2 regions of the Lysinibacillus sp. 54212 genome follow, and region 1 is predicted to be linked to the other one. Evidence: predicted binding sites of a transcription regulator. Region 1 holds the regulator's gene; the other holds the start of a gene.
The links. Region 1 encodes LexA, which represses DNA repair genes until DNA is damaged. Its sites were predicted from a motif close to CGAACATATGTTCG; they were not measured.
Positions count from the first base shown of each region.

Region 2: uvrB (excinuclease ABC subunit UvrB) is a predicted target of LexA. The motif match lies at 1,805-1,818, and genes of this name have one in related genera.

Region 1 covers NZ_JBAFWZ010000013.1:77,871-82,070, forward strand. The annotation lists gene V4T18_RS11100 (DUF896 domain-containing protein) at 1-125, opposite strand, end outside; gene V4T18_RS11105 (hypothetical protein) at 474-665, shown strand; gene V4T18_RS11110 (YneB family resolvase-like protein) at 750-1,409, opposite strand; gene yneA (cell division suppressor protein YneA) at 1,406-1,741, opposite strand; gene lexA (transcriptional repressor LexA) at 1,913-2,533, shown strand; gene thiC (phosphomethylpyrimidine synthase ThiC) at 2,967-4,200, opposite strand, start outside.
Region 2 covers NZ_JBAFWZ010000028.1:3,914-8,113, reverse strand. The annotation lists one part of gene prfB (peptide chain release factor 2) at 1-269, shown strand, start outside; gene V4T18_RS15550 (hypothetical protein) at 422-778, shown strand; gene V4T18_RS15545 (competence protein ComK) at 780-1,277, opposite strand; gene V4T18_RS15540 (IDEAL domain-containing protein) at 1,455-1,697, shown strand; gene uvrB (excinuclease ABC subunit UvrB) at 1,892-3,874, shown strand; gene uvrA (excinuclease ABC subunit UvrA) at 3,881-4,200, shown strand, end outside.

The DNA of each region.
Region 1 (4,200 bases):
CTAAATGTATCTAAATATTCTTTACGCAAAATTGAACGTTCCTTTGCCTCAGCCTCTGTTAATGTGCCCTCCTTCGCTTTTTTCGATAACTCATTAATACGAGCGATTTTTTCATTTGATAACATAGCTTTCTCACCTTTCATATTTCCAATAATACAAAGGTATGAGAAAAAGGCACATGATGCAAGTGTTAACTCTTTCAGACTAAAGACTTTCTTTCCTTTAAACAGGTTTTGAAACTTCATCCATTCCATAGTTGGGTTATTCTGTAATGGAAATAAGAATTTTAAAGTATGTCAATTTACTCTACAGTGTTAAAAAAACGTGGAAAAGGTTATTTGCCACTATGTTCGATTTTATTCAACGGATAATTCCTTTCGATAAAGCTATCGCTAGCAAACACGCCTCTATACAAGAAATATTTTTTTTAATAAACACAGCCTAATCTATAATATAGGAAAAGGAGATTCGATATGATAGATACTACGATTACAGTATTAATGGTTGTGGAAGCTGTATTTTTGTTACTAACGTTATATTTTGTTTTAAGCTATATGAAGTATTTGAAAATTGAAGATGAGAGATTAGAAAAGCAGTCCAAATTTGCAGCAATTAGTTGTTTAGCGATTGCTTTTGCCATTCCAATACTCTCTACGATTTTTTAGTCTAGGAAACACTTAAGAAGTAAGTTGTAGTAGCCCACTAAATTTATGCGGGTCTATAATTTTATGAAGAGGCGGCTATACACATTATTTTACACTGCTTTCAGTATACTCTGTATATCTCCGGTGAACGGTTGCTTTACTTACTTGAAATCCTAAGCCTTGAAGCGTGCTTGCGATTTCGTTAAACGTAAGTCCCTTTTGACGAAGCTTAACAATTTCTTCTATAGGTACTTCTATTCGTTCACGCCCTTCTGCATTTCCTCGTTCTTTTAAATTCAACTCTGGTCTATAGCCATTTTCTACTGCCCTACGCATTCCTCTACGTATTTTTGCATTGTGTAACCTCCGCTGGTATTCCTCGACAATCGCCAATATTTCTAAAAGCATTGTATCCATTTCATTTAGTGAAAGTGGACCAGCATCATTTAATGAATACACGGTAGTTTCATTTTTTTGCAATAAATGCAGGACAGCCATTCGTGCATTGCCACGTCCTAATCGTGTTTCGTCTTGCACAAATAACGTCGTAATATTCTCAGCCTTCATAAAATCAAGCATTGCTAACAGACCATCACGATCCACATCATAGCCGCTTTGCTGATCCTCGAAAACTGCTGCAACTGAAAATTGTAGATTACTAGCATAACGAGTTAATTCCTCTCGTTGCCTAATTAATGATGTTTCTTGTGTAGATTTTTCAGTGCTTACTCGGCAATATAGTACTGCCTTGTTGTTGTTTGTCATTGTTGTTCACTCGCCACTTTTACAGAATAATGATCTTCTTTTATTAAATTTGCAATATAGATTGAATGTCTTTCAACTGGGATAAGGATTTCTTGTCCTTCTACAATCGCGCCAGTTTTCATCGCATTTTCTTTTTTTACAAACGTAATCCAATCATGCGTAGACATTTTACCACGATATTGATCGGCTAACGACCATAATGTATCGCCTTGCTCAATTGTAATATTTTTATAGTGCTCGATTTTTTCGTCTGTAATAAATAAGTATAGAATAAAGACAAGAGAAGCTGCGAAAAAAAGTGCTATATAGCTATTTTGTTTTAACCATTTCATTATAAAAAACCCCTTTACGAATGTTTGTTCGGTATGTATGTTTTCATATTAGAACAAACGTTTGTTTTTGTCAACTCTTTTTCGAACCTATGTTTGCATTGTTGTTCGCATAATGTTATACTGTTCGTAATTAGATAGAAGAAACTACATAAAAATAGAGAGGTGAGCACTATGACAAAGGTATCAAAACGACAAGAAGCAATACTAGCATTTATTAAAGATGAGGTGCGAGCAAAAGGTTATCCTCCATCAGTTCGAGAGATTGGAGAGGCTGTTGGTCTTGCTTCAAGTTCAACTGTACACGGTCATTTAGCGAGGCTTGAAAGTAAGGGCTTGATTCGTCGTGATCCTACAAAACCTCGTGCAATTGAAATTTTAGATCATGATGCTGATCCGGTTAATAAACAAGAAGTGATTCACGTTCCATTAATCGGGAAAGTAACGGCTGGATCTCCAATCACAGCAATTGAAAATATTGATGAATACTTCCCACTTCCTAATACATACGGTACGAGTGAGGATCAAATTTTCATGCTAGAGATTATGGGAGAATCGATGATTGAGGCAGGCATATTAGATGGTGACTTTGTCATTGTGAAGCAGCAATCAACAGCTCATAATGGCGATATCGTCGTTGCAATGACAGAAGATGATGAGGCAACGGTAAAACGATTCTTTAAAGAGAAAACTCACTTCCGTTTACAGCCTGAAAATTCTTCAATGGATCCTATTCTAGTGAATCAAGTATCGATTTTAGGTAAAGTTGTAGGCTTATATCGAACAGTACAATAAATATAAATGGAGAAGAATACGCAAGGTTTTCTTCTCCATTTTTCATTCCTGAATATTTAAGGGTATTGATTTCATAAATACGTGAGCATTACTGCAAATTCGTGCATACTTATGTTTTTCTGCATTTCATTCCCATTCAATAGATGGTTCTTGCTTATGTAGATCAACGGAAGAAAATAGTATATGAAGATGACAATTATAGTTATTTCAATTATGGAATTAAAATTAACGAATGAACAGCATCTCTTATATGAAGTCGCTTTAATTAATTGATGGACATACGGCTTCTCCAAAATCGAATCTGTAATCGATTTTTTTAGTTTGTAATTGTAGTAGCTTTATTTTACAAAAGAGATTTTATTGATCCCCATCATAAAAAGGCGGCCGAAAATCCAGATTTTCATCTAAATTTTCGGACAGCCCTTTTCGCTAACTATTGATATATTTTGCCGCCAGATTCTTTAAATTCTTTTGCCTTTTCCTTTAAACCTTCTTCAACCGCTTTCGTTTCTTTTTCTTTGACACTATTGCGAATATCATGTGAGATTCTCATGCTACAAAATTTCGGTCCGCACATCGAGCAAAAATGGGCTACCTTTGCTCCTTCTGCAGGCAATGTTTCATCATGATACTCTATTGCTCGTTCAGGATCTAATGATAAATTGAACTGATCTCGCCAACGGAATTCAAAACGCGCTTTCGATAAGGCATCATCTCGTTTTTGCGCTCCCGGATGCCCCTTCGCTAAATCGGCTGCATGTGCGGCAATTTTATACGTAATGACCCCTTCACGTACATCGTCTCTATTTGGTAAGCCTAAATGTTCCTTCGGTGTCACATAACAAAGCATGGCCGTGCCAAACCAACCAATCATCGCAGCACCAATCGCAGATGTAATATGATCATAGCCAGGGGCAATATCCGTTGTAAGCGGCCCTAATGTGTAAAACGGTGCCTCTTCGCAAATTTCTAATTGCTTATCCATATTTTCTTTAATAAGATGCATTGGTACATGGCCTGGTCCTTCCACCATCACTTGCACATCATGCTTCCAAGCAATTTTCGTTAATTCCCCAAGCGTTTCGAGCTCTGCAAATTGTGCTGCATCATTGGCATCATGAATAGAGCCTGGGCGTAAGCCATCGCCAAGCGAAAAGGCCACATCGTACGCTTTCATAATTTCACAAATTTCTTCAAAATACGTATACAGAAAGTTTTCTTGGTGGTGCGCTAAACACCACTGTGCCATAATCGATCCGCCACGCGATACGATGCCTGTTAAACGCTCCACTGTTAATGGAATGTAACGTAGCAGGACACCAGCATGAATCGTAAAATAATCTACTCCTTGTTCTGCTTGTTCAATTAATGTATCGCGGTAAATTTCCCATGTCAGATTTTCTACGATTCCATTTACTTTTTCAAGTGCTTGGTAAATTGGCACAGTCCCAACTGGCACAGCCGCATTACGGATAATCCATTCACGTGTTGTATGAATGTTTTTTCCTGTAGACAGATCCATAATCGTATCAGCGCCCCAACGTGTAGCCCAAATCATTTTTTCTACTTCTTCTTCAATCGAAGAGGAAACCGCAGAATTCCCAATATTGGCATTCACTTTCACGTGAAAATTGCGTCCAATAATCATCGGTTCTAGCTCTGGATGG
Region 2 (4,200 bases), on a different contig from region 1:
AAATTAAGAACCGTGAGTCTGCCATGAAAATGTTAAAGGCGAAGCTATATCAATTAGAAATTGAAAAGCAAGAACAGCAGCTAGCTGAAATCCGTGGTGAGCAGAAGGAAATTGGTTGGGGCTCTCAAATCCGTTCTTATGTGTTCCATCCATATTCAATGGTAAAGGATCACCGAACAAATGAAGAAACGGGAAATACAGGAGCGGTAATGGATGGCGATTTAGATGCATTTATTAATGCCTACTTACGTTCGCGTATCGTAAAATAATCAGAAAAGCTTTTTATGTGATGAGATTATGCTCGTCCATAAAGAGCTTCTTTTTTTGAGGAAAATTCCGGTCTTGTTTTTCGAATTTGCAAATGGTGAAAAAAATATGTACAATACAAAAGGGAACGCTTGTTCTGTTTGGAGGGTTGAAAATGCAGAATCTGGATGTAGAAAGGGCTTATTTGGAGGCTATTATTTATTTACCGATGCTTTTAATTGTACTTGAAAGAGATCATACATTATTTGAAATGGGAGAATTTAAATTAAAGGGACCATATTTGCACTTAGTTGATGATGCTAGAACTTGTATTGAGGCAGATTTAAAAAGAGCGAAGGCGTATGTAACGGAAAAAAATATAAAGGTCATTCGTGCCGAAAAAGATGATTTATTTACAGAATATCATGTTCATTTTGCGAATACTGTAGAAGTGCGAAGATATTCTAATATACGCCTTCGAAATCACAGTGAAAAGTTATTAAAAGCCTATATTCGTAAAACAATTCAATAATTCATAAAGGAACAAATCGATTCCAATGCTTAAGGATGGCTTTGTATAACATAGCTGAAGTGACATACTGATTATTCAATGAAGAAATATGAATAAAGAGATCGACTTCAAGAGAATCCTTAAATGTTACCGTTACATGTGTTCTATGGTTAACAATATTTGTGATGGCATTAAATGAAACCCAAATATTATTATGAGATTTCGGTGACATTAACGGAAACATGACTTGTGGATGGCCATAATCAGTTGCAACGACGAGTGGGAATTTATGTTTGTTTTCATCTAAAAATTGTTTCGACCGATTAATGGAGGCTCTGTAGTTACTCCCCATATTTTCACAGGCAATATGAATAAGTCTTAACGGTCTTTTGGATACTTCAATAACGCCACTCTTTTCATAAACGATTGTATGAATTTTTTTGTCCTGCTTTTTTGATTCTAGTAAGTACGTATTACTTGTAATATTGTAGTCACTAACAAAACGAGTTGGTACAGTCAAATCGGTTTCCTCCTTTGTGAATTTTTAGAATTAAGTGACACCTAAATAATACCTAGTTTCAATAAGGAATACAACATTTTTTAGAAAATTCAGAAATTATATAAAGATTATTCTGAAAATATTGCAAATTGATGACTTTTTTTTTATAATAAAAAAAAGGGTATCGGGGTGATATCGATGGATAAGTATTATTCGTATACAGATTTTTTACGAGCAGTAGGGCATTACCCACGTGAGGCAGAAAGTGAGAAACTGTTAACCGACATTTATGTAGACTTATTTTTAAACCGGCTTCAACGTATACAGCGCATTGAGAGGCTGGAGGAGCTCATCGATATGTCATTAGATCAAAGAAACGAACAAGCATTTTTCGCACATACGCAGGAATTAAATGAATTACTCGAATCAATTGAAAACTAAATTCTATATTCCGTAAAAAAATTACACTTTTAACCTTACTAGTAGCTATAATAATTTCTAAAAATCGCCAGGTGTTCTATGGCGATTTTTATTTTTGTTTAAAAATTAGAATATACGTTCGCTTTATTGTCGATAATTAACAGTAGGTATGATAAAATGTACGTATTAGAAATGCAGGAAAGGACGAACAACAAATGAACGAAACTTTTGAAATTCAGTCCAATTATAGACCAAGTGGTGACCAGCCATCAGCAATTAAGGAGCTAGTGCAAGGTATTCAGGAAGGGAAGCGTCACCAAACGTTGCTTGGCGCAACAGGAACAGGTAAAACATTTACAATATCGAACGTTATTAAAGAGGTAAATAAGCCAACACTTATTATGGCGCATAATAAAACGCTAGCAGGTCAGCTGTATAGCGAATTTAAAGAGTTTTTTCCAAATAATGCAGTCGAATATTTTGTAAGTTATTATGATTACTATCAACCCGAGGCGTATGTCCCTCAAACAGATACGTTTATAGAGAAAGATTCAAGTATAAACGATGAGATTGATAAATTGCGCCATTCAGCAACATCAGCGCTATTTGAGAGAGATGATGTCATTATTATTGCATCCGTTTCTTGTATTTATGGCTTAGGTTCTCCAGAGGAATATCGTGAAATGGTCGTATCGATACGAACAGGAATGGAAATTGAGCGTAATGAACTGCTTAGAAAATTAGTCGATGTACAATATGAGCGTAATGATATTAATTTTACGCGTGGAACGTTTCGCGTCCGAGGAGATGTTGTAGAAATATTCCCTGCTTCTCGAGATGAGAGATGTATTCGAGTAGAATTTTTTGGTGATGAAATAGATCGTATTCGCGAGGTAGATGCACTAACGGGCGAAATTTTAGGCGAACGAGAGCATGTTGCAATCTTCCCTGCATCCCACTTCGTAACACGCGAGGAAAAGATGAAAAAAGCAATCGATAATATCCAAATAGAGCTTGAGGAGCAGCTATCAAAATTTCGAGCAGAGGATAAATTACTTGAAGCGCAACGATTAGAGCAGCGGACAAACTATGACCTAGAAATGATGCGTGAAATGGGCTTCTGTTCTGGAATTGAAAACTATTCACGTCATTTAACACTGCGTGAGTCAGGAGCAACACCGTACACCCTGCTCGATTATTTTCCAGAAGATTTTCTGCTCGTTGTAGATGAAAGTCATGTTACCCTGCCACAGGTGCGGGGGATGTATAACGGTGACCAAGCACGAAAGCAAGTGTTGGTGAATTATGGATTCCGATTGCCATCAGCGCTAGATAACAGACCGTTGAAATTCGACGAGTTCCAATCAAAAGTGTCACAGGCAATCTATGTTTCAGCAACACCTGGACCATATGAATTAGAGCATACACCAGAAATGGTAGAGCAAATTATTCGACCAACAGGGTTACTGGATCCGACAATCGATGTACGTCCGATCGAAGGGCAAATTGATGATTTAATCGATGAAATTCATGAACGAATTAAAAAGCAAGAACGTGTTCTTATAACCACTTTGACGAAAAAGATGTCAGAGGATTTATCCGCTTATTTAAAGGAAATGGGATTAAAGGTTGAATATTTACACTCTGAAATAAAAACGTTAGAGCGAATTGAAATTATTCGTGAGCTACGTAAAGGAACATATGATGTGTTAATTGGGATTAACTTATTGCGGGAGGGGTTAGATATTCCAGAAGTATCCCTTGTCGCGATTTTAGATGCAGATAAAGAAGGATTCCTACGTTCAGAGCGCTCATTAATTCAAACAATCGGGCGTGCAGCACGAAATTCGAATGGTCATGTCATTATGTATGCAAATAATATGACCGATTCGATGAAAAAAGCAATCGATGAAACAAAGCGTCGTCGAACGATTCAGGAAGCTTATAACAAGGAACATGGCATTACCCCACAAACAATTATAAAGAAAATTCCTGATATAATTCGTGCCACGCAGGCGGCAGAAGAAGAGGAAACATATGTAACAAAGGCGACGAAGGGGAAGAAATTAACAAAAGCAGAAATGGACAAGTTGATTTCGTCACTAGAGGTCGAAATGAAGGAAGCTGCAAAAGCGCTTGATTTTGAACGAGCAGCAGAATTGCGTGATACTATTTTTGAATTGAAGGCAGAAGGGTGACGAACTGTGAAAAATACAGAAATTATAGTACAAGGTGCACGTGCACATAACTTAAAAAATATTGATGTAACAATTCCAAGAGATAAGTTAGTTGTATTAACGGGATTGTCTGGTTCAGGGAAATCGTCACTTGCTTTCGATACGATTTATGCAGAGGGACAGCGACGTTATGTAGAATCACTTTCTGCATATGCCCGTCAATTTCTCGGTCAAATGGATAAGCCTGATGTAGATGCGATAGAAGGACTGTCACCAGCAATTTCTATTGACCAAAAAACGACAAGTCGTAATCCGCGTTCTACGGTGGGAACAGTAACGGAGATTTA